Regions from separate parts of the Staphylococcus sp. GDH8C109P genome, predicted to be linked through region 1. Evidence: predicted binding sites of a transcription regulator. Region 1 holds the regulator's gene; each other region holds the start of a gene.
The links. The regulator NrdR, encoded in region 1, represses ribonucleotide reductase genes. The targets are predictions, from matches to a motif close to AACACNATATATNGTGTT.
Positions count from the first base shown of each region.

Region 2: the regulator NrdR is predicted to act here: its motif matches at 6,101-6,118, upstream of nrdI (class Ib ribonucleoside-diphosphate reductase assembly flavoprotein NrdI).
Region 3: the regulator NrdR is predicted to act here: its motif matches at 1,824-1,841, upstream of nrdD (anaerobic ribonucleoside-triphosphate reductase).

Region 1 is NZ_JAESMX010000015.1:24,143-34,979, forward strand. It holds gene infC (translation initiation factor IF-3) at 1-476, opposite strand, end outside; ribosomal protein L20 leader region at 500-628, opposite strand; gene KA867_RS08700 (amino acid permease) at 694-2,181, opposite strand; lysine riboswitch at 2,391-2,563, opposite strand; gene thrS (threonine--tRNA ligase) at 2,623-4,560, opposite strand; gene dnaI (primosomal protein DnaI) at 4,903-5,826, opposite strand; gene KA867_RS08715 (replicative helicase loading/DNA remodeling protein DnaB) at 5,830-7,221, opposite strand; gene nrdR (transcriptional regulator NrdR) at 7,222-7,692, opposite strand; gene gap (type I glyceraldehyde-3-phosphate dehydrogenase) at 7,953-8,978, opposite strand; gene coaE (dephospho-CoA kinase) at 9,340-9,966, opposite strand; gene mutM (bifunctional DNA-formamidopyrimidine glycosylase/DNA-(apurinic or apyrimidinic site) lyase) at 9,982-10,837, opposite strand, start outside.
Region 2 is NZ_JAESMX010000001.1:137,907-148,743, reverse strand. It holds gene KA867_RS00695 (iron chelate uptake ABC transporter family permease subunit) at 1-759, opposite strand, end outside; gene KA867_RS00690 (ABC transporter permease) at 749-1,717, opposite strand; gene nrdF (class 1b ribonucleoside-diphosphate reductase subunit beta) at 2,176-3,144, opposite strand; gene nrdE (class 1b ribonucleoside-diphosphate reductase subunit alpha) at 3,381-5,486, opposite strand; gene nrdI (class Ib ribonucleoside-diphosphate reductase assembly flavoprotein NrdI) at 5,449-5,847, opposite strand; gene KA867_RS00670 (DMT family transporter) at 6,558-7,445, shown strand; gene queF (preQ(1) synthase) at 7,459-7,959, shown strand; gene KA867_RS00660 (peptide MFS transporter) at 8,138-9,652, shown strand; gene KA867_RS00655 (peptide MFS transporter) at 9,914-10,837, shown strand, end outside.
Region 3 is NZ_JAESMX010000009.1:584,851-595,687, reverse strand. It holds gene KA867_RS04540 (thiazole synthase) at 1-721, shown strand, start outside; gene KA867_RS04535 (ThiF family adenylyltransferase) at 721-1,719, shown strand; gene nrdD (anaerobic ribonucleoside-triphosphate reductase) at 1,885-3,735, shown strand; gene nrdG (anaerobic ribonucleoside-triphosphate reductase activating protein) at 3,732-4,265, shown strand; gene KA867_RS04520 (choloylglycine hydrolase family protein) at 4,393-5,379, shown strand; gene KA867_RS04515 (GA-like domain-containing protein) at 5,669-10,837, shown strand, end outside.

The DNA.
Region 1 (10,837 bases):
TTAGGTCTTTGCCCAATAGTTGCGATATCTTTACATTCTTCAGCGAATTTCTCTAAAACGCGTTGACCAATTTCTTTATGCGTAATCGCACGTCCTCTGAAACGAATAGAAACTTTACATTTATCGCCTTTTTCTAAGAACTTACGTCCGTTTTTCAATTTAGTTTGGAAATCATGTTCCTCAATTGTTGGACTTAAGCGAATTTCTTTAAGGTTGATAGTTTTTTGTTTCTTCTTCATTTCTTTTTCTTTTTTCTGTTGTTCGAATTTGTATTTACCGTAATCCATAATTCTTGCAACAGGTGGTTTAGCGTTTGGAGCCATTAAGACTACATCTAAACCTACTCTTTCAGCCATTTCTAGAGCTTCAGATTTTGATTTAACACCAATTTGTTCTCCATCTTGCCCTATCAAACGTAATTCTTTTGCGCGAATCTTTTCGTTAACTTGAGTCTGATCTTTTGCTATGGTTGACACCTCCAAGATTTTTACGAAATTATCCCAAGCAAAAAGAGCGAGTATATAATATACCCGCTCTTCTCTACACATGATATTTCCATGTATATATAGACCTGCCAACTGCGTTTAGCGTCGCTACAGGTGAGAAGCGGGAGCTTCTACTTGGTTCGTTTCGTATTCAATATTACCTATCTTAGCAACAATATTCATATAAGTCAACAGTTTATTTTAATTATTATTTAATTTCGTCCATATCTACATCTTGATGTAAGTTTACTTTCTCTAATGGAACCATTCGAGTTTTATAACGCAATTTATGATAAATAAAGAAAGCAAGAAATACTGGAATACCCATATACGTGATTACAAAACGATTTAGGTTAAATTCACCTGTTTTGATAAAATCAACATCTTGTCCAATTATGACTAACACACAAAGTATACCAGCAAAGATTGGGCCAAATGGGAATAATTTAGCTTTGTATTTTAATTTAGATTTGTCATAATTTTGTTTGTCAAATGCTTTTCTAAATCTATAATGACTTACTGCTATACCTACCCATGCGATAAAGCCAGTCATACCACTTGCAGCAACGATATATTCATAAGCGTCACCGCTCAAATGTTGTAATATAAAGATACCTACGACAATGATTGCTGTCGTGATTAGCGATACATATGGAACACCGTTTCTATTTGTTTTACCAAAAATTGGATAAGCTAATTTATCTTTACTCATAGAGTATAACATTCTCGTCGATGCATACATTCCAGAATTACCCGCTGATAATACCGATGTTAAAATAACCGCGTTCATAAATGAAGCTGCGAAAGCCAAACCTGCATTTTGGAATACTAATGTAAATGGCGAAGTTGAAATATCATCTCCACCGCCCATTAACGCCGAGCTATCATATGGTATTAACATACCGATTACAAAAATTGCTAATATATAAAAAATCAAGATTCTCCAAAACACTTGTTTAATTGCTTTAGGTACTGCTCGTTCTGGGTTTTCTGATTCACCAGCTGTAATACCGATTAATTCAGTACCTTGGAATGAGAATCCTGCAACTAAGAATACCCCTAGGATTGTTAGAAGACTACCATCTAATCCGTCACCAAGAATTGGCCCACCACCTTTAGTAAATGTGTCAAAACCTACGAATTCTCCACCCATAATACCTAGGATAGTAAGTAGACCAATTCCAATAAAGATAATTACTGTAACAACTTTAATTAGTGCAAACCAGTATTCACTTTCACCATATACCCTAACAGACAATGCGTTTAGTCCAAATATAATCATTAAGAACAAACAGCTCCAACTCCATGCTGGTATACCTGAAAGTGGTGTCCAATATTGAATCACTTGTGCAGCAATTGTAACGTCCGCAGCAACTGTAATAACCCAGTTGAACCAATAATTCCACCCCAAGGCAAAACCAAGAGAGGGATCAACGAAACGTGTAGCATATGTACTAAATGACCCAGACACAGGCAAATAAGTAGCCATTTCCCCTAAAGATGTCATAAGGAAAAATACCATTGCACCAATAATTGCATATGCAAGTAATGCACCCAAGGCACCTGCATCATGAATTGCACCGCCAGAAGTCATAAACAAACCAGTACCAATACAACCACCAATTGCTATCATGGATATATGACGATCTTTTAGTCCTCTTTTAACTCCATTATTTTGATTTCCTTCTTTTGCCATAGATGCTCCCTTTCTTTTAAACTTAGAGGCCAACTTACTATGCGATTATAATTATACTTTTATAGTTTTTATTAACATGAATATTTGAATATACATGTTATTTAATCAATTTGCTATAAATTTCCTGTTTTAGTATGAATAATAATCATTAACCTAAACTAAAATGGTTGCATACCTATTAGATATGCAACCATTTTAGTAATAGCATTTATATAGGTAGCACATCACATATGTGACAGTGCAGTCCCTTTCGAAAACTGACCCAACCAATAGCGCAAGTGGTCGCTTTTGGTTTCGGCATTTTTACCTTTCACAAATCCTACATACGCTCCAAATAGCTTCCGGATTGTTACTGATTAAAAACGCAACCTCTAACTCAATTTTTTTATTTTTTTATTTCACTAAGATTTAATATACATGATTTCAAGATTACTTTCAAGGTTATCTTTGTTTTTTCAATCTTATTTCATCAACTAAGTTCCAAATGAATTCATCTTTTTCAACCGTTTCTTGATCTTGAGAACCATATTTTCTAACATTCACTTCATTATTTTCCATTTCTTTATCTCCAACGACAAGTTGATAAGGGATTTTTTGCATTTGAGCTTCTCTAATTTTGTATCCCATTTTCTCATTTCTGTCGTCTATCTCGACTCTTACCCCTTGTGATTTAAGTTCATCTTGCAAATGTCTAGCGTAATCATAATGCAAGTCGACATTTACAGGAATAATTTCAACTTGTTTTGGCGCTAACCATGTAGGGAAAGCACCTTTAGTTTCTTCTGTTAAAAATGCAACAAAGCGTTCCATTGTCGAAACAACACCACGATGGATGACTACAGGTCTATGTTGTTCACCATCTTTTCCTATATATGATAATTCAAATTTTTCAGGTAGTAAAAAGTCTAATTGTGCTGTTGATAACGTTTCTTCTTTACCCATAGCTGTTTGTACTTGAACATCTAATTTAGGACCATAAAATGCCGCTTCACCAATAGCTTCTTCGTATGCTAAACCTAGTTCATCAACCGCTTCTTTCAACATGCTTTCTGCTTTGTTCCACATTTCATCATCATCAAAATACTTTTCTTTATCCTCTGGATCTCTGTAACTTAAGCGGAATTTATAATTTTCAAACCCAAAGTCCTCATAAACATCGACGATTAAATTAACAACCCGTTTGAATTCTTCTTTTATTTGATCTGGTCTTACAAAAATATGGGCGTCATTTAAAGTCATTCCTCTAACACGTTGCAACCCAGAAACAGCACCACTTGCTTCATAACGATGCATTGTACCTAACTCAGCAATTCGAATTGGTAATTCGCGATATGAATGTGGCTTATTAGCATAAATCATCATATGGTGAGGGCAGTTCATAGGTCTTAGCACCATTTCTTCATTTTCATCTAATTTCATAGTTGGGAACATGTCTTCTTGATAATGATCCCAATGTCCTGATGTTTTATATAAATCTACATTAGCCATCACAGGTGTATAAACATGATCATAACCCATGCTCACTTCTTTATCTACAATATATCGTTCAATTTCACGGCGAATTGTTGCACCATTTGGTAACCATAATGGTAACCCAGCGCCTACTAATTGATTATTTGAGAATAATTCTAGCTCTTTACCAATTTTACGATGATCGCGTTCTTTACGTTCTTCTAACATTTGTAGATGAGCTTTTAAATCTTTTTTATCGAAAAAAGCAGTACCGTATATACGTTGAAGCATTTTATTATCGCTGTCTCCGCGCCAATATGCACCTGCAGTTGATAAAAGCTTAAACTCTTTAATTTTAGAAGTAGACGGTACATGAACACCACGACATAAATCAGTAAATTCACCTTGCGAATATAAGGTAACATTTTCATCTTCTGGAATGGCATCTATTAATTCTAACTTATATGGATCATCTGCAAAAAATGTTTTAGCTTCGTCTCTCGAAACTACTTTTCGCTCTATAGGATAATTTTCATTAACAATTTGTTTCATTGTTTTTTCGATTTTTTCAAAATCATCGGATGACACACTTTCAGTCATATCAAAGTCATAATAAAAACCACCATCAATTACTGGACCTACGCCAAATTTCACATCTCCGTACAAACGTTTTAATGCTTGTGCCATTAAATGTGCAGTAGAATGACGTAAAACTTCTAAAGCTTCATCACTACCGGGTGTTACAATTTCAATTGCACCATCTGTTTCAATAGGGCTTGTTAAATCAATAAGTTGTCCGTTTATTTTACCTGCAACTGCCTTTTTTCTTAAACCTGGACTGATTGAATGTGCAATTTCTTCAGTAGTAATTCCTTTTTCAAACGCTTTCGCATTACCATCTGGAAAAGTAATATTTATTTGATCCATTTAAATTCCTCCTATTTATACTCGCCTTAAATCATAGCGAAAAAGACATAATTACAAATGTAAAAACAAAAAGACCCCATCCCTAAAAGGGACGAGGTCTTCGTGGTACCACCCTAATTAAAGTTATTTCTATAACAATGAAAAAACTTTACTCTACATAAGTTAACGGTCTTGAGCCGGATGTCGATTAAAACATCTATAATGAAGTAGTAACAGATAATGATACTTACCAAATTCTCATCATACATTGGTTCTCTGTGAAGTAATCATTTACCTATCATGTCTTCATTTTATTTCGCTTGATTTAGATTTAATTATATTATACAACATTTTTTTTATAATTCAATCGTTACGGTAATTTTTCCCTTCCAAAAAATATGGTATTGCTAAAGATTTAATTCTTTCCATAATTCTAGCTGCTTTTGTTTTTTCTGTACCATTACGCGTCACAGAAAGATGATATTCTAATTCTTCAAAACTTAGGTTAGAGCTAAAGAACGTTGGTAATTCTTGAACCATTCTATAATGTAATAATGGTCCAATCACTTCATCTCTCGCCCAAGGTGTAATTTCTTCAGCACCAATATCATCCAACATTAATACATGTGATTCACGTACCTTCGCGAGCCTTGATTCGAAACTACCATCTTTAAACCCGCCTTTTAAAGAGCGAATAAATTCTGGTAAATATACAATTGTAGAAGATACTTTTTCAACTTTTAATTCATTGGCAATTGCACCTAAGATAAATGATTTGCCTGTACCAAAAGGACCGTGTATATATAAACCTTTAACTTGGGGTGCTTTTTCTACTATTTTTTCACAAATATCCGTTGCTGCCATTGTGACATCTATGCGATCTCTCTTATCCATATAAATATCGCTTAACTTGGCATTTAATGTATCTCTTTGCATATGATGTGACGCAATTAAATGTGCATCGAATTTTTCCTCATCATGTTTAATTTTACATGGGCAAGGCAAGTAACGAATCTTAATGTGTTGATTTTCTACATATAATTCAGGTACGTGACCTTTAACAAAATTAGGGCAATCTTTAAAAGCATGACCATCATAATGTTTTTCTTGATCCTTATATTCTTGTAAAATATTCAAATCTTCATCAATCATCGCATTCGTCACTTCAGATTGATGAGATTCTAGAAATATCTTAACATCAGGATCATTGATAACATCTTTTTTTATCTTTTCAATGCGCTTACTTAAATCTTTAGAATCACCCATAATATGATTGAAAGACTTCATATATTACTCCTCCTTTCGCTTGCTATTTAATCGTTTCAACAGTGCTTCACGGTCTCGTTTTAATGCTTCATCCTCATCTGGAATAGTATGATTTTCTAAACTTTGGTTTTTCGTGTCTTTACTATCCCTTTCTTCTAGCCATTTAGGCGTCATTTCTCTAGAAACGAGTTGCTTAGGTTTATAACTACCATTTTTAGTTTGATTTGATTGATTGGATGTAGGTTGATTTACCTTTTTAGCATATTGATATGCTTCCTCTGCTGTTTTGATGCCTTTTTTTTTCCAATTTGATGCAATCTCAAAGATATAAGTTTTAGGAAGCTTCATATCTTCTTTTAACATTACAAATTGTAAAAGTATGTTAATTACACCAAAAGGTAGTTGTTCTCTTTCTATCAATTCTTCGACCATATATTTTTGTTGAGTCGTCGGTTCAGATTCTGACCACGAAGCAAGCATATCAATAGGACTGGTTTCATCTAATTGCTTTAACCAATGATTTGAATCACCTTTTGTATGATTTTTATTTTCCGTGTTGTCATCATTGATATAATTTGATTTTTTAGCATTTAATTTAGGAAGCTGCTGCTCATGCTCTATAAGATAATATGTTCTAGCGTGTTTACGCATCTCTTCAAAAGAAAGTTCTTGTGCACTAGTAATTGATTTTAAAATAATGCGTTTCATTGCTTCTGGTGTCAAACCATATAAAGTAGCAATTTGTGTGATTAGCGCTTTAGCTTCACCATCAATTATTTTAGTACTAATAAAATGATTTTGTAATAAATCATAAAGTACTTCAAAATCAAAATTCACGTTAGATAAATCAATGCCACTATAAGTTTCTTCACCTTCAATCATCTGTTCATCCTCAGTGAGTGCTTGGTTAGGAACTTTAAACACATCAGTAAATGTGCGTGTAACATCTTGGTACTGATTTAAATCAATAGACATTTGATCCTCAAAATGTGATTTTAATTGTAAGTAACGTTGCTTGCTTACTTGGCTATATAAATATACGGATAGCATAGGATCATTAAAAAATTGTTGTGCTGATGGTGGTTGTATGAGTTTGTATACAAAAGAAGAGTGTTGCTTAGAATGATGAGCAAAAGATTTTAATAAACCAATGCCTTCTAATAAATCCATTTCTTTCCTGAATTCAAGTAGATTTATTTTCAATTCATTCATAATAATATAATGAGTCAAGACAACATCTTGCTTAAATTCTACAAATTGATTCAAATAATGATACAAACCGATCGCATTTGATCCAATCATTGGCGTAAATAATCTATTTAGAATTTCTAAATGCTTATGGTTTAAATAAAAATGACGTAACACGTGAAAGTCATCTTGTGGTCTTAAACCATAATCATAGGATTGTAATCCCATTTAAGAATCACTCCGTTTGTTTTCTGCTAAAATCCCTTGCATTGATTGTAATAATTGATCAACATCTTTAAATTCCTTATAAACAGATGCAAAACGCACATAAGAAACTTGATCTACATGCATTAATAAGTTCATGACGTGTTCCCCAATTTCTCTTGAAGATATTTCAGCACGTCCTTCATCTCTTAGTTTCCACTCCACATTATTAGTAATATCTTCTAATTGTTGATAACGCACAGGTCTTTTTTCACAAGAGCGCACCAAGCCATTAAGTATTTTTTCACGCAAAAATTGCTCACGTGTACCATCTTTTTTTACAACGATTAACGGTCTTTTTTCAATATGTTCAAACGTAGTAAACCTTGTGCCGCATTGTTCACATTCTCTTCTACGTCTAATCGCATTTACTTCATCAGCATGTCGTGAATCTACAACGCGAGAGTGCGTTGAACTACATTTCGGGCATTTCATCGAATTACCACCCTCTCAATTTGATTACCATTCATTATACTATAAATCATTAAGTCACAAAAGAATGGGATTACACAATAATTTCATTTATCTATTTAGATTCACTGGTTCTTCATATTTAAAGTTAAAACCTCTCGTTAAAGTGAAAATATTATTTCACTTTAACGAGAGGTTTAGATATAAGATAACAATAAATTATTTTTCTTGATTAAGCAATTACAAAGCAATAACCATGTAAAACACTAACAATAATTGCACAATTAATTAACAACAGTTGATACATTACTTTTTAGTAATTGACCAATTTCTTCAGCGACATCAACAACTCTATTTGAATAACCCCATTCGTTATCATACCAAGCTATCACTTTCACTTTATTATCACCCATAATCATTGTACTTTGCGTATCGATAATGGCTGAATGAGGATTTGTGTTAAAATCCATAGATACAAGTGGCGCATCTTCAGTAGCAATCACATCTTCTAACGTATTATTTCTGAAAGCATCATTAACTTGTTCTACTGTCACATTAGTATCTAAATCAACTACTAAATCTACTAATGATACATTTTTAGTTGGCACTCTTAAAGCCATACCGTGAAGTTTTCCTTCTAGTTCAGGTAAAACTTCTTTTAATGCTTTAGCAGCACCTGTCGAAGTAGGAATAATACTTTCATTGCATGAACGTGCACGTCTTAAATCTTTATGTGGATTATCAATATTATTTTGATCATTAGTAATTGCATGTACTGTTGTCATTAAACCATTTTGAATACCAAATTGGTCATTAAGCACTTTAGCTACAGGTCCAATACAATTCGTTGTACAAGAAGCATTACTAAAGATATCATATTTTTCAATGTCCAATTGATCATTATTCACACCTTTAACAATCATTTGAACATCTCCACCTTTTGATGGTCCTGTTAACAATACTTTTTTAGCTCCAGCAGTAATATGAGCCACTGCTTTATCTCCATGATTAAATTTACCAGTAGCTTCAATTACAATATCTACATCTAGTTCAGCCCACGGTAAATTTTCTGGATTTCTGTCAGCTACAAGTTTAATTTCTTGTTCATCGACTTTTATACCATTCTCAATAGGTTCTACTTTTAAATCGTAGTTACCATGTGTTGTATCATAATTGATTAGGTGAGCAATTGTTTCCGGTGGATAGCTGGCATTAATCGCGACTACATTCATATTCTCATTTTTAAGCGCTATTCTTAATACCATTCTACCTATCCTACCCATTCCATTAATTGCAATATTTGTCGTCATTCGAAGCACCCCTCGTTTTAGTGTTATACTTTATGGAATTAGTATAACATAAATCGATAAATGAGAAAGCGTTTTCTTGAATAAAAATTTAAAAATCTTAAAACAGTTAAAATTATTGTTTTCTAAATGATTAATTTTTTATAAAATCATCATTTATTTCTTTGATATTTCAAACCTGTGATTTTTTGTGCATGCTTGCCTGATGATATGGTTCAATCCTGTAGTCTCTTATTCTTATTATTCCTCCATAATCTCCACGTTACAAAATCGCTATAAATGTATAAAAAAATCCCTCCAAAGTTTTCATTTATTAAATGTCCACTTTGAAGGAATTAAGTGCGTATGTTTTATTACACACATTTTATATTTCTTGCGAATGACCTGTTTCACTTTCAATGTAACCTTCATCTGTCAATAATTGTTCTAAATTTTGTTTTAAATCTAATTTAGAATCTCGATTATCGATGACATGATCTGCCATTCTGCGTTTTTTGTCTATGGATATTTGACTATAAACACGTGCCTTTGCATCTTCCATCGAAATATCATTGCGTTGCATTAATCTATCTATTTGGATACTTTCTGAAGTATAAACAAGCCATACTTCATCTACTGTATCTTGCAATTCATTTTCATAAAGTAACGGAATGTCCATAATTACATTATAGCCTTCTTTTAAAAACGCTTCTTTTTCTTGTTCCATAATGTTTCTAACAATTGGATGGACGATTTCATTTAATTCTAATCTTTTTTCGGGATAGTTGAAGACGATATCTCCTACATATCCACGGTCCATATTACCCTCTTCATCAATTGCTTCATCTCCAAATGTTGCACGAACTTGCTCAAGTCCTTCAGAACCTTTTTCAACAGCTTTACGTGATGCAATATCTGCATCTACAATTTTAAAACCATGTGCTGTTAACAATTCTGAAACAGTTGATTTTCCTGATGCGATACCACCAGTTAATCCAATAACTTTAGGCATAATTTCACTCTTCCTTCATTTTTGACAAACAGGACAGAAATGACTATTGCGTGTTGCAATAATTTGTGTCTCAATATCATTTCCGCACACTTTACATGTCTTTTGTTTATATACATTTAAGTATTGTTGCATTGTACCAGTACTTCCATCCGCATGACGATAATCTGAAATACTAGTACCACCATATTTTATACCCGCTTCTAACACTTCTCGAACATAATAAAATAACATTTCTTTTTCTTGATGATTTAACTCCTTAGATATACGTGCTGGGTGAATGCCAGCTCTAAACAATGCTTCGCAAGCATAGATGTTACCACAACCTGAAATCACTCTATGGTCTAGTATCATTTGTTTGATTGGTTTGTTTTGATACAATTTTTTATCAAACCAAGACATATAATGTGATAATGCCTCTTTCTCAAAAGGTTCTGGTGCGATTTCTAAAAATGATGGATATCCATCAAATGAAGCAACATTTCTAATCTCTCCAAATCTGCGAATATCTGAATAAACTAATAGTTTGTCATTATCTAATTTAAAAATTACATGCCAATGTTTACGATAATTTGGTGCACTAATGTCATCTAAATCATCCACAACAAAAAAACCACCAGCCATACCTAAATGACTAATAAGAATTCTTTGTGTTGAATTATTTTGAATATAAAAGACAATATACTTACTACGTCTTTCAATATTATTAATCGTGTAGCCCTTAGTAAAATTTTGGAATGTATCTAATGATAGACCTTTAATAATCGTTTCTTTTTGACTGTTTTTTCCTTCTATCACTTTATCAGAGAAAATAACATCCTCAATTTTTTGCCCTTGTACAAAAGTTCTTATTCCTCTTGTAACATGTTCAACT
Region 2 (10,837 bases), on a different contig from region 1:
ATTAACTGTTAACAATCCTAAAAATGTAATCGGACCTACCAATGAAGTAGAGACAGATACTAATATCGCAACAAGTATGAGCAATAATCTGGTAATCATTTTATAGGACAAACCTAAATTAATTGCTTGGTCTTTTCCTAATAAAAGCACATCTAAATATGGTATCGCAATCACTGTAATAATGATTAAAATAATTAATATAACGCCGCACAACATTACCAATTTACTATTGGAAGCATCGAAATTGGCAAACATTGAACTCTGAACTGCTAAAAAATCTTCAGGATTAATAATCAGTTCTAAAAATCCAGTTATACTTCTAAAGAAAGTACCTAATATGACACCTATGAGTAAAATTAAATATATCGACACATCACCAATTCTAAAGATACCTTGAAATAATAATAATGAAAATACGACCATAACCAACAGCGAAGTAGCAAAACTTAAATATATATTAGTTACAAATGCAGACTGTACGCCAAACACAAATACTAGCAATACTTTCACAAACATATATACAGCATCAAGTCCCATAATCGATGGTGTCAATAAACGATTCGTTGTAATTGCTTGAAAGATAACTACTGACGCTGCAATTGCTCCACCTACCAATATCATGAGCACAAGCTTTCGAAAACGACTGATAAACTGGTATCTAAAAATATCAAAATCAATACCGATGAAAAGATATATTAACGCAGCAATTAAAGTGACAGCAAATAATATCATTAACTTTGATTTAGCACTAATTTGCATAATTGTGTCTTCCTTTCATCAATAAGATCAAGAAAATAATCGTGCCAAAGACACCAATTGTTAAACCAATATTTATTTCATATGGATAGACAATAATCCTACCAATTATGTCAGAAAACATAACAAATACCGCCCCTAACATTGCCGTGTGAGGTAATGCTTGCTTTAAGTGGTCACCTCTGAATATTGACACAATATTCGGAACAATTAGACCTAAAAATGGTAGTGTTCCTACTGTAACAACTACAAGTGCTGTTATAGTTGCGGTTATAAATAAACCAATATTTATTATTCTTTCATAGTTGACGCCTAAGTTATTACTAAAATCTTTTCCCATCCCTGCAATCGTGAAATGATTGGCAAATATATATGTAAGTATCAATAAAGGAATGCTTAAGTATAATATTTCATATCTACCGCTCGTAATGATGGCAAAATTTCCATTGAGCCAGTTTCCTATACTTTGTACAGTATTGGTTCTCAGAGCAAGAAAAGTCGCTAAGCTAGACACAATACCACCAAGCATAATACCTAAAAGCGGAATAAAAATAACATCAGTGAATCGTATGTATTGAACTAATTTAACAAATAAAAATGTGCCACCAATACTTAATATCACCGCAAATATTAATTTAATAATAATGTTTTCTTGCGGAAAAAATATCATTGATATCAAAATGCCTAACTTTGCCCATTCCATCGTCCCTGCTGTCGTTGGACTCACAAATTTATTTTGCATCATCTGCTGCATAATAAGTCCAGAAAGCGCTAAAGTACTTCCAGATATTAATATACTTATTGTTCTGGGTATCCTACTAGACACGATGATATTTAATTGTTCATGCGTTAAATGAAAAATATCAGTAATTGATACTTTACTAACGCCTATAAATAAAGAAAGGATAGTTAAAAAGAATAAAATAATAGTTAAGACAACACCATTGAGTAAAAATTTCATAGTGAGTAATTAATCCTTTCATAATCGTCATGTTTTATTGAGTGTGATAATCATTATCAATACCTATAAGTTAAATTTTATCATCTTTACATGTAAATTCAATAGCTATAACAGAGATTATCAAAACAATTCTCTATTTATGTCAAAATTTTCAAAATAAAAGCAAAAACTTTTAGCCAAATGCACTTTTTTGAATTTATGCATTTATAGAAATTTTTGACATTTCAGTTGGCAAACTAATTCAAATACTAAATAAAGTTAAATACGTACTTGAATTAATTGTATTGGCATAAATGTGTAAAATATTAGTGCAACGCACAAAACTTTAATAAATAAAAAACGTCAATCTCTATATAATTCCAATAGAAATTGACGTTTGTTGGTGATTAAAATTTATTTATATTTCACTCATCTGCTATTAATAACTTTAACATTATGATAGTTTAAGCAGGTGTAATTTAGTCTTCAAAAATAAAATCTTCATCTTGTAATGCTTCAACATTTAGCGCTAAAGTATAACCATCGCCTTTAACAGAGAAGAAATCATGGTTTTTTGTAGATGTGTCTAATGCATTTTCGATAATTGGATTAAATTCTCTTTCTTCAAAGTATGGATCAAATCCAAGGTTTGATAGTGCTTTGTTACCATTATATCTTACATAGTTAAGCACATCTTCAGTTAAACCGATATCATCATATAAAGATTGTGTATAAGAAACTTCGTTTTTATATAGTTCATCTAATAGTTTATACATTTCTTGGTCTGCTTGCTGTTTTTCACTTTCAGACAATTCATTGCGTAAACTTTGTGCGTCCATACCAGTAAATACACCATGAATAGATTCATCTAATAAAATTTTACGAATAATTTCTCCAGAAGTCGTCATTTTACCTTGTCCAGCTAAATATAATGGATAATAGAAACCAGAATAGAATAAAAATGTTTCTAGAAAAACACTTGATACACGTGCAATATATTGATCATAAATAGATGCTTCTTTACCCCATAATTTATGATAATTATTTACAATTTTATCCGATTTGAATTTCAAATGTGGTTCTTCTAAGACCCATTTATCTAATAAATAGTTTGTTTCGCTAGATGGTAATAGTGTTGTAAAGATGTGAGAATAACTTTTAGCATGAATTTGTTCCATCATCGCCATAAAGGAATATACCGCTTTTTTACGTAAATCTGTAGTATGTAACATAATTAATGGCATACCATCATCTGCTTGGTGTGTATCCAAACCAGTTAAACCTGCCAATGCCTTTTTAAATGCATTTTTTTCTTCATCAGATAATGTTTTCCAACTTGCAATATCTTTTGAAACTTTAAATTCAGTTTCTACCCACATTTGCGAAATATTTTGTCGCCAAAACATATTTGTCATATCTTCTTGAGTATTCCAATTGACTGCTTTCATTTAGATAATTCCCCTATCTAGTAAATATTTGTTTAATTTATAAAACACAGAAAGTGGGACAGAAATCTAAATATATTTTTAGATTTTCTATCCCTTTGCATAAGTGATTATATTTCTCTAATGTCGATACACTTTGATTTAAATGACATTCACTTAATGCCTCACCTTTTTGTATTTAAAACAGATGCGTTATTTCAAGATTCATATATCTTTTTCATTAATTAAAAAGTTTCGTTTTATATTGCACAGCTTGTACATTCTTCAACACTTAATAATTTATTTCTAGTGTAATATAAAGATTTCAATCCTTTATGATGTGCATAAACATATAATCTAGATAATTCACGTGTTGATATCTCTGAATTCACATAAAGAATTGTAGAAATACCTTGGTCCACATGTGTTTGGATCGTAGCTATTAAATCAATTAATTTCATTTGATCAGTATTAAATGCAGATTTATAGTACCACATTGTTTCTGGCGATAAGAAAGGCATTGGATAAAACGTTTCTGCATTACCATAAGTACGACGTTCAATTTGATCAACTATCGGCATAACTGAACTTGTCGCATTTTGTACATAAGAAATACTTTGTGTTGGTGCAATCGCTAAACGATATGCATGGAATAAACCGTGAGTTTCAACTTCTTTTTGTAATGCTTTCCAATCTTCAGGTGTAGGAATTTCTAAGCCTTCAAATAATTTACGTACTTTTTCATATTTTGGTGCAAATGTTTGCGAAGTGTAAAACTCAAAATATTTACCATTCGCATAATCTGTCTTATCAAAGTCTTTAAATGTTTCTTGTCTATCTTTTGCAATTTCCATGGATCTTTCAATTGAATAGTAGTTCATCATCATGAAGAATATGTTAGCAAAATCTTTTGCTTCTTCAGATTCATAACCAATTTTATTTTTAGCAAGATAACCATGTAAATTCATAACGCCTAATCCAACTGAATGTAACTCGCTATTGGCTTTTCTAACACCTGGCGCATTTTGAATATTTGCTTCATCACTAACCACTGTCAATGCATCCATACCTGTATGCACTGAATCTTTGAATTTACCTGATTCCATAACATTAACAATATTTAAAGATCCTAAGTTACAAGATATATCACGCTTGATGTCATCTTCTGTACCGTAGTCATTAATAATAGACGTTTCTTGTAATTGGAAGATTTCTGTACATAAATTACTCATTTTAATTTGACCAATATTAGAGTTAGGATGTACTTTATTCGCATTATCTTTAAACATTAGATAAGGATAACCAGATTGTAGTTGTGTTTGGGCAATCATATTTAGCATTTCACGAGCGTCTTTTTTCTTTTTATCAACATTTGGATTGGCTACTAAACTTTCATAGTATTCATCTAAATTAATATCATCTAACGTTACACCATATTCATTATAAACTGTATGCGGTGCAAACATATAAAAGTCTTTACCCTCTTTCGCCAATTCAAAGAATTTTGAAGGTACAATTAATCCAGTAGAAATAGTAGATAATCGTAAATCTTCATCTGCGTTAACTTTCTTTGTATCTAAAAATTCTTCTACATCATAATGGAAAATATTTAAGTACACTGCACCAGCACCAGGACGCTGTCCTAATTGGTCTGCATAGCTAAAGCCGCCTTCAAGAGATTTAGCAACAGGTAATACGCCTTTTGCTACACCTTTAATGCCTTTAATCGCTTCTCCTCTTGCACGCAATTTAGATAAGTTGATAGCAACACCGCCACCAATTTTACTTAACTGTTTTGCCGTAGAATCTATAAAATTGATTGAATTTAAACTGTCGTCTACTTCTAATAAGAAACATGATACGAGCTCACCACGACGCGCACGTCCTGCATTTAAAAATGTTGGCGTTGCTGGTTGGTAACGTTGTTCAATCATTGCTGAAATAAGTTGTCTAGCTGTCGGTTTATGACCATTTGCTAAATAAAGTGCAACAATCACAACATGTTGCTTATAATCTTCTAAGAATTGTGTTTTATCATTTGTCTTTAGCGCATAATCTTTAAAGAATTTACTAGCTGACATATAACTTGCAAAACGAAACGCTATACTTTTAGCATAATCTGTAATTTCTTGTAAATCTGCTTCTGAATATTTTTCAAAAACATCAAAGTAAAAATCGTTATCTACAAGATAGCGTAAACGTTCAATTTCAGTATCAAAATAGATTGTCTTATCTTGAATCTCTTCTAAATAAACTGCCAGTGCTTCTTGGTCTTTTTCCAAATTAAAGAAACCATTATCTTTTCGTTTTGTAACCTCATTATTTAATTCAATATGATTGTATTTCTTCTCGTCCATAATCTTCATTGAAATTTCCCACCTTATCTTTAAATTCATTTATATCGTCTGCAGTGCCCTGTACTTCAAACTTCAATAATAGTGGAACTTGATATCGTTCCGAAATTGATCGTCCAGCTTTTGCGAAATTTTGTCCCCAGTTACGATTTCCGCTTGCTGCAACAGCTTTTAACAAATCATCATTCACATCTAAAAACGTTTGAACTGGTTGGGGTACCTCACCAAATCCTATTGTTCCAGTGACCAAAACGAATGGCTCCTCTATTCTCTCTGAACAATTATTTTGCGTGATTTCCATAACATTTGTCAGTTCGGTTTTTTTTATAAATCTGCGCACATTGCCGGAAAACGAAAAATATACCACTTTCATTGGATCACCTTCTTTCTAATAGATATACGTAAGTTGGAAAATCAAAAAATGTAAGGCTTTCGAGGTGTTATTATTTGAATGTGTTTTAAATGATTGAAGTAACCACTATATATAGTAACTTGTAAATCTATAAGTAGGTATGTAAAAACTCAACATTTAAGTATTAATGCCTTATTTGTCATTATTCAAAGCCTAAAACTGTGTGATTTTACTTAAAATTTGATTTATTATAAATAAATTGACCACGTACTAAAACACAATATATTGTGTTTTGTCCTGGCCAGAAATACTATATTATGTGTTTCATTATACATAACTCATCGCCTTATTAAAAGTCTTTAATTTATGACAAAACGATGAAAACAGTATGAAAATGGCACCAATTCAACTTTAAAATCAATTTTAAAAATTTAAAAAATATTTTTGTCTTTTTTAGAGTCTCAATGCTTGCTTTTTTTAATTTGTTCTTAAGCCTTGATATACCTGCATTACTTCATCTATCCTCATATAGATTGCACTTCATCTATTATATTTTTGAACTAATTACTATGCTAAATTACTTTTAAGTTTCTCGATTACATACTTTTTAATAGAACATTTGTTCGTATATCATCTTAATATATTTCTACTTTGATTTCAAGCATATATACATTTTCTAATTAACTATGCTAATATAGATACGTTAAAATTTTAAAATTGAGGCGATGTATGTGAATCCAAAAGTAAAAGGTATTATTGCTATTCTAATTTCTGCAGTTGGCTTTAGCTTTATGTCTGTTTTTTTTAGATTAGCTGGAGATCTCCCTGTCTTTCAAAAATCATTGGCAAGAAACCTCGTGGCGATGTTTATACCTTTGTATTTTATATTTAAATATAAGCAACCACTTTTTGGTAAATTAAGTAGTCAGCCTTTATTAATATCTCGTTCTGCGCTTGGCTTGATTGGTGTTTTATTAAATATATATGCCATCGACCATATGATACTCAGTGATGCAGACACATTAATGAAATTAAATCCATTTTGGACGATACTACTTAGTTTAATTTTCCTAAATGAAAAAGTACGCAATTACCAAGTTTTTGCTATGATTATAGCCATTTTTGGTATGTTGTTCGTTGTAAAACCTGAGTTTTCCTCATCAATGATACCAGCGATTGGTGGATTGTTATCAGGTATCTTCGCGGCAAGTGCCTACACTTGTGTTAGAGCATTAAGTAGCAGAGAAGCACCTTATACGATTGTTTTTTATTTTTCTTTCTTTTCTATAATAGTTCTCATTCCATTTACGATTTTTACATTCGAACCAATGTCTGTCATGCAAGTTGTTTATTTAATCGGTGCTGGCTTAGCTGCAGCTGCAGGTCAAATAGGTATTACTTTAGCATATAGTTTTGCACCAGCAAAAGATATTTCAATATTTACGTACGCATCTATTATTTTCACTGCGTTATTTGGTTTTATTTTATTTGGCGAATCACCAGATTTCTATGCAATTTTAGGTTACATCATTATCATTGGTGCAAGTTACTATATGTTTGAAAAAGCCAGACGCCAACCGCTAACAATTCAGAAAAAAGAACAAAAATCCAAATATTAAAGGAGCAATTACAATGTCTGAAGGACGTAAACAAGAAGATTTAAATGACATTACTTTACTAGGAAATCAAAACAATAAATATGATTTTGATTATCGACCAGATGTATTAGAATCATTTGATAATAAACACCCAGACCGTGATTATTTTGTTAAATTTAATTGTCCTGAGTTCACATCTTTATGCCCTATCACAGGTCAACCTGATTTTGCTACAATTTATATCTCTTATATCCCAAATATTAAAATGGTTGAATCTAAATCATTAAAACTCTATTTATTTAGCTTTAGAAATCATGGTGACTTTCATGAGGACTGTATGAATATTATAATGAATGATCTCATCGACTTAATGGATCCACATTATATAGAAGTTTGGGGCAAATTCACACCTCGTGGTGGGATATCTATAGACCCTTATACAAATTATGGTCGCCCTGACAGTAAATATGAAAAAATGGCAGAACATCGTTTAATGAATCATGACCTCTATCCAGAAAAAATAGATAATCGTTAATTCATTGCTGCTATGAATAATCCACACGAACTAAAAATAATTCGTGTGGATTATTTTTTATTTATTTCATTTTTATATTAAAACGTTTACTTATTTAATTTTGTACTATTGATATATACACTTGTTATTTAAGTGAAAACATTATAAAATAAATCCAACCATTTAGGGGAGGGAAATTATGAAACAGATAAGTTACACGCACGAGGAAATTATGAAAAGTACTCCGAGAAAGGGGTTTTTCGGACATCCAAAAGGACTAGGTACACTGTTTTTCACTGAATTTTGGGAGAGATTCAGTTATTATGGCATGAAAGCGATACTAATATATTATCTTTATTATAGTGTGGCTGAGGGTGGTTTCGGTTTAAGCCAAGCCGTAGCAATGCAAATTGTCGCAATTTACGGAACCTTAATTTATATGTCAGGTGTTATTGGGGCATGGATTGCAGATCGGATAACCGGGACGCAAAGCGCTGTCTTCTACGGTGGATTCTTGATTATGATCGGGCATATTTTATTGTCCTTACCTAATAATTTAACATTAGTAATGGTTGCGCTCGCAGTCATCATTGCAGGTACTGGTCTATTAAAGCCAAATATTTCATCAACTGTTGGTGAACTGTATGATCGTAATGATGTAAGACGAGACGCTGCATTTACTTTATTCTATATGGGAATTAATTTCGGTAGTTTATTTGCGCCATTACTTACAGGTTATTTACAAACTAGAGTGAGTTTCCATGCAGGTTTCTTAGTAGCTGCTATCGGTATGTTCTGTGGTTTAGTAGTATATGCACTAAAACGTAAGGTAAATTTAGGTTTGGCTGGTCGTAACGTGCCGAATCCTTTAACTAAACCAGAAATCAAAAAGTTCGTATTATTTAGTTTAGGTATTGTTGTATTATTTTTAGCATATTTATTAATTCTACATTTAAACAATGCCTTAAGCTTAGAAAACTTCAGCTTTTTAATTACCATTTTAGGTATCGTATTACCAATCTACTTGTTTATTAATATGATTTTACATAAAGACGTTACGAAAGATGAGCGTTCACGTGTATATAGTTACATACCATTGTATATTACATCTGTTGCTTTTTGGATGATACAAGAACAAGGGTCAACGATTCTCGCAACATTTGCAGATAAAAAGACACAACTCGAAATGTCTGTATTAACGAATGGGTTAATTGATTTTTCAATTCCTGCCTCATGGGCACAATCTTTAAATCCATTGTTTATCATTCTCTTAGCGCCAGTCTTTGCAACGTTATGGGTTAAATTGGGTAAAAAGAATCCGCCTACAGTGCATAAATTTGCTTATGGTGCTATTATCGCTGGGTTCTCTTATCTAGTCATGATTATTCCATTGGCTACAGGCAATGACTTAATAAACCCATTATGGCTTGTACTCAGTTTCTTATTAATTACTATCGGTGAACTTTGTATTTCTCCAGTCGGTTTATCTACTACTACAAAACTAGCACCAGTCACATTCACGGCGCGTATGATGAGCTTGTGGATGTTAAGTAACGCAACAGCACAGGGACTTAATGCTCAACTTGTTGTTGTATACACAAAAATGGATCAAAGTGATTACTTTATGTATTCAGGATTAGTTGCAGTTGTTATCGGAGTTATATTATTGATTATTTCACCAAAAGTAAAACGTGCAATGAAAGGTATATATTAATCACTTAAACAATAATATTTTTTAATAAGCAATATAGAGATCGGATTTCAAAGATTTCTATATTGCTTATTTTTTTGTAAAAATACACCGTCGACAATTTAAATATAACTAAATAAAAATTTATGTTTATATACAGTGGTAATAAATCAGAATATTTTGAATATTGTTGTTTTGAGAATATTATTGAAATTTAATTTAATTAAGCGTAAAATCATTTTTATACATTTTTATAGGGAGTATGAAAGGACGGGGAATGTTTTTATGCAAAATCAAGATAAAGCCCATGAACAAGCGGTTCAATCTATTCCACAAAAAGGATTTTTTGGACATCCTAAGGGGCTAGGCGTATTATTCTTTGTTGAATTTTGGGAGAGGTTCAGCTACTACGGTATGCGTGCCCTGCTGATTTTCTACATGTATTTCGCTATTAAAGATGGCGGACTCGGCATGGATAAAGGCACTGCACAGTCTATTATGGCAGTATACGGTGCACTGATATACATGACATCTGTACTGGGTGGATGGATTTCCGATAGAATTACGGGGACACGCGCAGCAACATTTTACGGTGGCGTGTTGATCATTATTGGACATATCTTCTTAAGTTTACCTTTAGATATTATAGGACTATTTATTTCTATGTTCTTTATTATAGTAGGTTCTGGTTTAATGAAGCCAAGCATTTCAAATATTGTCGGTAGATTATACCCTGATAGAGATACACGTATAGATGCTGGTTTTGTTATATTCTATATGTCTGTTAACTTAGGTGGATTAATTTCACCAATTATTTTAGATCGCTTTGTACATACAGGTAACTTCCACGGTGGTTTCTTAATCGCTGCGATTGGTATGGCACTTGGACTCGTATGGTATATATTTTTCAATAAAAGAAATTTAGGGCAAATTGGTTCAAAACCAACAAACCCATTAAATAAAAGCGAGAAAAAGAAATATAGCATTTTATTTGCTGCAATCATCATAATCATTGCAGCGGTATTAGTAATTACCGGCTTAACAGGTACATTATCATTTAACTTAGTTAGTACAACGGTACTCATACTAGGTGTGGCATTACCTATCATATATTTCACAATTATGATTCGAAGTAAAGAAATCACAGACGATGAACGCTCAAGAGTAATAGCGTTTATACCACTATTTATACTCGGTGTAATATTCTGG
Region 3 (10,837 bases), on a different contig from region 1:
TACAGGTAAATTTGAAACAGAAGCCATTCAAAAGGAAGCTATAGATGCATCTGAAACAGAGGTTTTAACTTTTGCAGTGCGTCGAATGAACTTATATGATGAGAAATTACCTAATCCTTTAGCAAAAGTTGACTTATCAAACTTTGTTACTTTTCCTAATACTGCTGGTGCAACATCAGCGGAGGAAGCAATAAGAATTGCAGAAATTGCTAATCACGCCAATCTTTGTGACATGATTAAAGTTGAAGTGATAGGTGACCAGGAAACCTTACTACCCGATCCTTTAGAAACATATGAGGCATGCAAAGTTTTACTCGAAAAAGGTTATACAGTGTGTCCTTATATTTCAAATGATGTTGTACTTGCTAAACGTCTAGAAGAATTAGGTGTGCATGCAATTATGCCGCTAGCTTCACCTATTGGTACTGGAAGAGGAATAAATAATCCTTTAAATCTACGTTATATTATTGAACGCGCTAAGGTACCTGTAATAGTTGATGCAGGTGTAGGATCACCAAAAGATGCATGTCATGCTATGGAATTAGGTGCCGATGCCATTCTATTAAACACAGCAGTTTCTAGTGCGAAAGATCCAGGGAAAATGGCCGAAGCTATGAAATTGGGCATTCAAGCAGGTAGAATGAGTTATCAAGCAGGAAGAATACCAGTTAAGTATACAGCTCAAGCTTCAAGTCCAACAGAAGGAATCGGATTTTTATGATGGAAAGGTATTCCCGTCAAATACGTTATAAGAACTTTGGAAGAAATGGTCAGCGTAAATTGGAACAAACACACGTGATGATTGTAGGAGCTGGAGCATTAGGAAGTCATTGTGCAGAAATATTGTCACGTATGGGAGTTGGCGAACTTACAATAATTGATATGGATATTGTAGAATTATCAAATTTACATAGGCAAGCCACTTATACTGAAAATGATGCACAAATGATGGTACCTAAAGTAGAAGCATTAAAAAAACATTTATTAGATATAAATTCTAATATTAAAATCAACGCATTATACCAAGAAATAACTTGCACCAACATTGAACACATTTTGAGAAAATCTAATCCTGCTATCGTCATGGATGGCATGGATCATTTTAAAATTAGGTACTTGATTAACGAAGCATGTCATAAATTTTCGATACCTTGGATTTATGGGGCTGCAATTGGAAGTCAAGGCACCATTTATGGCATTGATTATAAAGGGCCATGTTTAAAATGTGTGCTCGATAAGATACCTGAATCTGCAGAAAGTTGTTCTATTAATGGTGTGTTGCCTACAGTCATATACCAAGTAGCTAGCATGGAAGTCTCAGAGTTATTGCGTTGGCTAACAGCAGCTGAATTCTCTCAAAAATTAATAACGATAGATACTTTTTCAATTCAGTATCATACAGTGAATATCAACCAACTTAAAAATGACAATTGTAGTATTTGCGTACATCAGAAATATAGTTTACTTAATCAACCTCAGCATACAAACGTAGAGTCTCAATGTGGTGATACATTTTTGCTTCGTTTCGATGAAAAAATGTTTAAATATGCGCATTATTTACCTGCAAAAATTAAAAAAGCAAATAGTTTTGCTAAATTGCTTTCTTATAACGACACTGATATTACTCTTTTTAAAGATGGTCGTATGAATGTTTATGGGTTAGAAGATGAAGCACAAGCGCAAGCATTATATACACATTTTGCTAAAAGCATAAAATAGGACGTTTACATTTCTCAAAAACAAAAATTTTAGAATAAAAATTAATGTTTCTTAAATCGTAACAAGTTTATGACATATTTGTTAACAGCCTTTCTTAACATTGAAACACTATATATTGTGGCATAAATTATGTTTATATACAATATATAGAAAAGAAGGGGTAAAATGAATAAATTAGAACAAGATTTGACGAAACTTATTACGAAAGATCCGACAGTTATTAACGAAAATGCGAATAAAGATAGTGCCACTTTTTCTACAATGAGAGATTTAACAGCAGGTGTTGTATCTAAATCATATGCTTTAGACTACTTATTGCCTAAACATATAGCAGAGGCACATAAAAGTGGTGATATACATTTCCATGATTTAGATTATCACCCTTTTCAACCACTCACTAACTGTTGTTTAATTGATGCTAAAAATATGTTGAAACATGGTTTTCGAATTGGCAATGCATCTGTAACATCTCCAAAATCAATTCAAACAGCTTCAGCTCAACTAGTTCAAATCATCGCTAATGTTTCTAGTAGTCAGTATGGGGGTTGTACCATTGATAGCGTAGATGAATTATTAAGTGATTATGTAAAATATAATGAAGCAAAACATCGAAAATTAGCGGAACAATTTGTTGAAGAGGCACAGATTGATGCTTATGTTGATCATCAAATCACACAAGATATTAATGATGCCATTGAAAGTTTAGAATATGAAATAAATACACTTTATACTTCAAATGGACAAACGCCATTTGTCACTCTTGGTTTTGGTCTGGGTTTAGATGAATATAGTAGAAAGATTCAACAAGCTATATTGAAAACACGAATAAAAGGACTCGGAAAAGATCGTATTACAGCCATCTTTCCTAAACTGGTTTTTTCCATTAAAAAAGGGGTGAATTTTAGTCAGGATGACCCTAATTATGATATTAAAAAATTAGCGTTAGAGTGTTCTACAAAAAGAATGTATCCTGATATATTAAATTATGATAAAACTGTAGAAATTTTAGGTGATTTTAAAGCGCCAATGGGTTGTCGTTCTTTTTTACCAAAATGGAAAAATAACCAAGGTGAAGCAGAAAATAATGGAAGATGTAATTTAGGGGTAGTTACGCTTAATGTACCTAGAATAGCTATAGAATCAAATGGTGATATGGAACAATTCTGGGAAATATTTCATGAAAGAATGCAAATTATGCACGATGCATTAGTTTATCGCATTAAACGTATGGAACAAGCTACACCTGATAACGCCCCCATTTTATATAAAAATGGCGCTTTTAAACATTGTTTAAGTGATGAAGATAGTGTGATGTCACTATTTAAAAACAAACGTGCCACCCTGTCGATTGGTTATATAGGTTTGTATGAAGCAGCTACTGTGTTTTATGGTCCTGAATGGGAAAAAACAGCAAGAGGTAAGGCATTTACGCTTCAAATATTAAAAGCTATAAAAGTTTATCAATTAGAATGGACAGACCGCTACGATATTTGGTTCAGTATCTATAGTACACCAAGTGAGTCTTTAACAGATCGTTTTTGTAGATTAGATAAAGAAAAGTTTGGCGATATATTAGATATTACGAGTAAGGGGTATTATCAAAATTCGTTCCACTACGATGTGCGAAAAGATATTACACCTTTTGAAAAGATAGATTTTGAAAAAGATTATCCATTTTATGCTAGCGGTGGTTACATACACTATTGTGAATATCCAAAATTAGATCATAATATTAAAGCATTAGAAGCGGTTTGGGATTATTCATATGACAAAATTAGTTATTTAGGAACAAATATCCCTATAGATCATTGTCGTTTATGTGATTTTAAAGGTGATTTTAAAACAACCCCATCAGGATATCAGTGTCCGGAATGTGGGAACAGTGATCCTAAAACCGTAGATGTAGTAAAACGAACATGTGGTTATTTAGGAAATCCAGTGCAACGTCCTACAATCGAAGGTAGACATAAAGAAATTTGTGCAAGAGTAAAACATATGAAAGATCAATCGATATGACAATATTAAATATCATAAATGGACAAGGTTATATTGCCAAAATAGAGTCACAAAGTTTCGTAGATGGCGAAGGTGTGAGATGTAGTTTATATGTTTCAGGATGTCCATTTGCATGTTTAAATTGCTATAATAAAGCAGCACAAAATTTTAAATATGGTGAAAAATTTAATGATGAAATTTTGAATGAAATAATAAGAAATTGCGAACCCAATTATATAGAAGGTTTAAGTATTTTAGGTGGGGAGCCATTTTGCAACTTAGATATAACACTCAAATGTGCGCATGCATTTAGACAACGTTTCGGACATGAAAAAACTTTATGGGTATGGACAGGATTTTTATTTGAATACTTAAGGAATGATCAATCTCAAAGAAATAAATTATTAAAAAATATAGATGTACTCGTGGACGGTCCTTTCATTCATCACTTATACAAACCCAATTTACATTACAAAGGTTCATTAAACCAACGTGTCATCGATGTGCAAAAATCACTAGCTAGCGATAGAATTCATGAATATATAATTTAGGATTATGATTGCATAACTATTTCCTGAAATTGAAGCGAATTGCTATTATTATGATATAAAGTTAATTACAATCATAATTAAGACAAAAATAGATTTAGTAAAGTGCTATTAAAGGAGCGTATAAGCAATGTGTACAGGTTTTTCATTTATGTCTGAGAATCATCAAGCTATATTAGGTCGAACAATGGATTTTGTTTATCAATTAAAAGGCAACCCAGCAGTTCAACCACGTCACTATTACTGGGAGTCACGTGTAGAATATAAAGGCAAAACATTATATGGCTTTGTAGGTTCAGGGAGTGATATGGAAGGTTTTTTATTTGGAGACGGTGTTAATGAGCATGGCATTGGCGTTTCAGTACAATATTTCAGAGGCTACGCTTCTTACGCAAATGAAACTAAAGCAGGCTATATGAATATTGCCCAAAATGAAGTAATAAATTGGATATTAGGTTATAACAAAAACATAGCTGATTTAATAATAAATGCCCAATCTGTTAATGTTGTGGCCCATACTTTAAATGATCTCTCTGAAGTTCCGCCGTTACATTATCATATTTCTGATGATACAGGTAGAACAGTAGAGCTTACTTTTGATAAAGGTCAAATAGTAGTTAACGACAATCCAGTTGCCGTTTTGACAAACAATCCTGATTTGAATTGGCATTATGAAAATTTAAAGAATTACATAAACATTTCACCTCAAAAACCAAAAGAAAGAAATTTTGCTAATATTAATTTGAAATCCTTGGGAAATGAAGGTGGCACGTATGGCTTACCAGGTGGATATACATCAGCAGAAAGATTTATTCGTATTGCTTACTTGAAAAATTATTTAGAAGAAGCAACAAATTGTCCAGAACAAGATATACTTAATGCTTTTAAATTATTAGAAATCATGAGTATACCTAAAGGTGCAGTTAGAGATGAAGAAAATGATTTACATTATACTTTGTATCAAACCGTATTAAATTTAACGACACGCACGTTCTATATCAAATGGTATAATTCTAATAAAATTACTGAATTACACTTATCAGAAGACTTACTAAATAAAAAAGAAATGACGATTTTTGAGCCAACTGAAGGATTAGCAATAACTCGTTTGAATTAAGATTCAAAGCGAGCACATGTATTGAATGAACTTTAAATAATAAATAACTAATAAGAGACACATAAAAACCACTGTTTTTATGTGTCTCTTTTATGTTTAGTAAGAATTATTTTTGATGATAAAACGTTTTAATCTCACTATTTTACTTAAAAATTCAATTTTTTTACTGACGTATTATAAGTAGTGTTGGGTATTTAATTTGAAATTATAATGGTTAAAGAAGGATAAATTGCATTAGATTTAATAACAAAAAAATGATTTTACTATCGAAAAGGAGAGTTAGATAACAATGAGGATATTTAAAGAGTATATGGCTAGGAAAAACAATCGATATTCCATACGTAAATTTACGATTGGAACGGCTTCAGTGCTTTTAGGTAGTTTTTTAATTTTTAACCACAGTGAAGAAGCCCAAGCTGATACTTTACAAAAAGAACAACCAGAAGTAAAAGAAATACCTCCTAAAGTAGATATAGAGAATACAAAGAATGATTTAAATTCTGATAATATACTAGAAAAAGAAAAAAATAATGACACGATACAGCAAACAACTCAAGCTGATATTGAAAATAAAGAAATAGAAAAAGAAAGTGTTTCGAAAGATACAAAATCAATTCAGGATGGCACTAATATAATTCAACAACAATTAGAGTCCAATACCAATGTTATTATTGAAAATAAAGAACAACCAAAGCATTCAGGTGTAAATGAATCTGATATACCAAAAGTTAAACAAGAAAAAACACCTGAAACTATAAAACATGATGACGAAATAAAACCATTGGATACTGAAAAAACAGATACAGATATAAAACCAACGGGTACCGGAAAACTCGAAAATACAGATACTACAATAAAAAGTGAATCAAAATTGGACGAAAATGAAACACAGGTCAATCAAAATTTGACATCTATCGAAAATAGAGTCACTGAAATGAAAGTAGAAGCGTCTAACATTAATATAGAGAAAAGCGAAACAGAAAAAAGTTTAAGTACGAATGAAAAAGATCTTAAAAATGACAGACGACCGGCGCAGCAATATATTCCAAAAACTCGGGTAGCTAGAAGTGTCGATAGAAATAGATATTATAATGAAATAAGCAATAACCATCATTATTTTGGACCTAGACTCTCTTATAATACTGTGAGATCCGGTGATAATATTACGGTGGCATTTAATGAAGTAGAAAAAAATAGAACAGAACTAACTGAAGAAGAAAGAAAACTATTTCTGAGAAATATTATTAGACAAACTTCATTAAAAAATAACAAATCTGCTTATGACAGGATTTTTAATAGAGATTATTCTGTAGCAAGAAATAAAAGACTCACAGCGAGTCAAGCGAATAATATAAACGAATTACTATATAAAATGAAAAACTTAGCTGCTAATCGTGATAATCCGAATTATCAAGCTATATACACATTTACAAATCAAAATGATGTAACTAAAAACGATTTTGGTATCGTAAAAGATGAAGTGTTACATGATGGTGAAGCGTTAATTGCAACAATGGAATTGTCAAAAGAAAAAGGTAGAGGGACATACAGATTTGAAACTTATGCTATAAGACCTAATGATAGTCTCAATAAAAAAATAAAACAAGTTATAGCAGTTTATGAAGGCAGACAAAGAGTTGTTCTACAACGAGATCGTCTAGGATATTATTCATATACACGTCCAGATAGTGGTAGAAATGGAGACCCTGATAGAGGTGGCGGCTCAGGTGGTACAGTTAAGTTTTACATTTCATTTGATGCCAATCAATATATTGATGTGAATAAAGATAAATTGTTTGGCTATATACTAAGTGATACTTTAGATACAAATGTATTAAGAGGCGTAAATATTACTAACAAAGCTGTTAATATTCAAGAAGTGGCTGAAACAATAAATGATGCTTTAAAAAAAGCAAAAATTAAAAAAGTAGAAGATGCAATCACAGCAGCAGCACGATTAAAACAACAAGCTGAAACAAAACTAGATGAAGTAACGCGAGATCAATTAGTGAACCCATCTGAAAAAGCTGAAATTGATAAAATGAATGTAGATATTGAAAAAGCCAAAACATCAGCAATGCAAATGTTAAATGCTCTACCAGACGGAATCACAAATAAAGATGTACTACGGGAAAGAATAAATGATATTACACCAGTAGAATCACCAGAAGTGAACGACGCGGATAGTAACGGAGTCTTAGATGCAGAACAATTATCAGAAGCATCTCAAGCAGTAATGAATGCCGAGCAAGCCAAAGCTGCAGTTGATACAAAACTTACTGAGGTTAATACAGACAGTTTAGTGACACCGAACGAAAAAGCAGAAGTAGACACGTTAATTCAAACATTAGAAGCTGCGAAACAAACAGCGAAAGAGAAATTAGATAATGTAGCAGATATTATAGCGGGCAAGACTGATTTACAAACAAGGTTAAATAACATCACTTCCGTAACGTCACCAGAGGTGAATGATGCAGATAGTAACGGCGTGTTAGATACAGAACAATTATCAGAGGCAGAACAAGCAGTGACAAATGCGGAACAAGCAAAAACAGCAGTAGATTCAAAATTGACTGAAATAAATGCGGATAATTTAGTGACACCGGATGAAAAAGCCGAAGTAGATGCATTGATTCAAGCATTAGAAACAGCGAAACAAACGGCTAAAGAAAAGCTAGATAATGTACCAAACGGTACCGCAGGTAAGACTGATTTACAAACAAGATTCAATAACATCACATCAGTAACATCACCAGAAGTAAATGATGCGGATAGCAATGGTGTGTTAGATACAGACCAATTGTCCGAGGCAGAGCAAGCGGTAGCAAGTGCGGAACAAGCAAAAGCTTTAGTAGATAATAAGTTAACAGATGTAACATCGGATGGTTTAGTAACACCATATGAAAAAGCCGAAGTAGATGCATTGATTCAAACATTAGAAACTGCAAAACAAGCAGCACAAGAGAAAATCAATAATGTACCGAATGGTACAGTAGGAAAAGACGGACTTCAAACAAGATTGGATAATATCGCATCAGTAACATCACCAGAAATAAATGATGCGGATGATAATGGTGTGCTAGATACAGAACAATTGTCAGAGGCAGAGCAAGCAGTGGCGAGTGCGGAACAAGCAAAAACGGCAGTAGATACGAAATTAACTGAAATCACAGCAGATGGTCTAGTAACACCAGATGATAAATCAGCAGTAGATGTGTTAATCCAAGCATTAGAAACAGCGAAGCAAACGGCACAAGAAAAATTAAATAGCGTACCAAGTGGTACCGCAGGTAAAACAGATTTACAAACAAGATTAGATAATATCACTTCAGTAACGTCACCGGAAATAAACGATGCGGACGGTAACGGAGTCTTAGATACAGACCAATTGTCCGAGGCAAATCAAGCAGTGACAAACGCTGAACAATCGAAAACAGCAGTAGATACTAAGTTAACAGATGTAACATCAGACGGATTAGTAACTCCAAATGAAAAAGCAGAAGTAGACGCGTTAATTCAAACATTAGAAACTGCAAAACAAACGGCGAACGAGAAACTCAATAGTGTGCCAAACGGTACTGCGGGTAAAGATGCGCTCCAAACAAGACTAGATAACATCGCCTCTGTAACATCACCAGAAGTAAACGATGTGGATGGTAATGGTGTTTTGGATACAGACCAATTGTCCGAGGCAAATCAAGCAGTGACAAATGCTGAACAAGCAAAAACAGCAGTGGATACGAAGTTGACTGAAATCACAGCAGATGGTTTAGTAACACCAGACGAAAAAGCAGAAGTAGATGCGTTAATCCAAACATTAGAAACTGCAAAACAAGGAGCTAAAGAGAAACTCAATAGTGTACCAAACGGTATAGCAGGTAAAGATGACTTACAAACAAGATTGGATAATATCACATCAGTAACATCAACAGAGGTGAATGATGCAGATAGTAACGGAGTCTTGGATACAGTTCAGTTGTCAGAGGCAGAACAAGCAGTGACAAACGTTGAACAAGCGAAAACAATGGTAGATAATAAATTAGCAGATGTAACATCAGATAGTTTAGTGACATCAGACGAAAAAGCCGCAGTAGATGCGTTAATCCAAGCATTAGAAACAGCGAAGCAAACGGCACAAGAAAAGGTCAATAGTGTACCAGCAAGCACCGCAGGCAAGACTGATTTACAAACAAGATTGAATAATATTACATCTGTAACGTCACCAGAAGTAAATGATGCGGATGGTAATGGTGTGCTAGATACAGACCAATTGTCCGAGGCAAATCAAGCAGTGACAAATGCGGAACAAGCGAAAACAACGGTAGATAATAAATTAGCAGATGTAACATCGGATGGCTTAGTAACACCAGAGGAAAAGGCTGAAGTAGATGCATTAATTCAAACATTAGAAACTGCAAAACAAGCAGCACAAGAGAAAATCAATAATGTACCGAATGGTACAGTAGGAAAAGACGGACTTCAAACAATATTGGATAATATCACATCCGTAACGTCACCAGAAGTAAATGATGCGGATGGTAACGGAGTGCTAGATACAGAACAATTGTCCGAAGCATCACAAGCGGTGGCGAATGCTGAACAAGCCAAAGCTGCAGTTGATACAAAAGTTACTGAGGTTAATACAGACAGTTTAGTGACACCGAACGAAAAAGCAGAAGTAGACGCGTTAATTCAAACATTAGAAACTGCGAAACAAGCAGCGCAAGAGAAGCTAAATAGCGTACCAAGTGGTACCGCAGGTAAAACAGAGTTACAAACAAGATTGGATAATATCACATCAGTAACATCAACAGAGGTGAATGATGCAGATAGTAACGGAGTCTTGGATACAGTTCAGTTGTCAGAGGCAGAACAAGCAGTGACAAACGTTGAACAAGCGAAAACAACGGTAGATAATAAATTAGCAGATGTAACAGCAGATGGATTAGTAACACCAGATGAAAAAACGATAGTGGATCAATTAATCCAAGCATTAGAAGATGCGAAGCAAACAGCACAAGAAAAACTAGACAATGTGCCAAACGGTACTGCGGGTAAAGATGTGCTCCAAACAAGACTAGATAACATCACCTCTGTAACATCACCAGAAGTGAATGATGCAGATAGTAACGGCGTTTTAGATACGGAACAGTTATCAGAGGCAGAGCAGGCGGTAGCGAATGCCGAACAGGCAAAAACAGTAGTAGATACGAAATTAACAGATGTAACATCAGACGGATTAGTAACTCCAAATGAAAAAGCAGAAGTAGATCAATTAATTCAAACATTAGAAAGCACAAAACAAACCGCGCAAGAGAAACTCAATAGTGTGCCAAACGGTACTGCGGGTAAAGATGCGCTCCAAACAAGACTAGATAACATCGCCTCTGTAACATCACCAGAAGTAAACGATGTGGATGGTAATGGTGTTTTGGATACTGAGCAATTATCAGAAGCG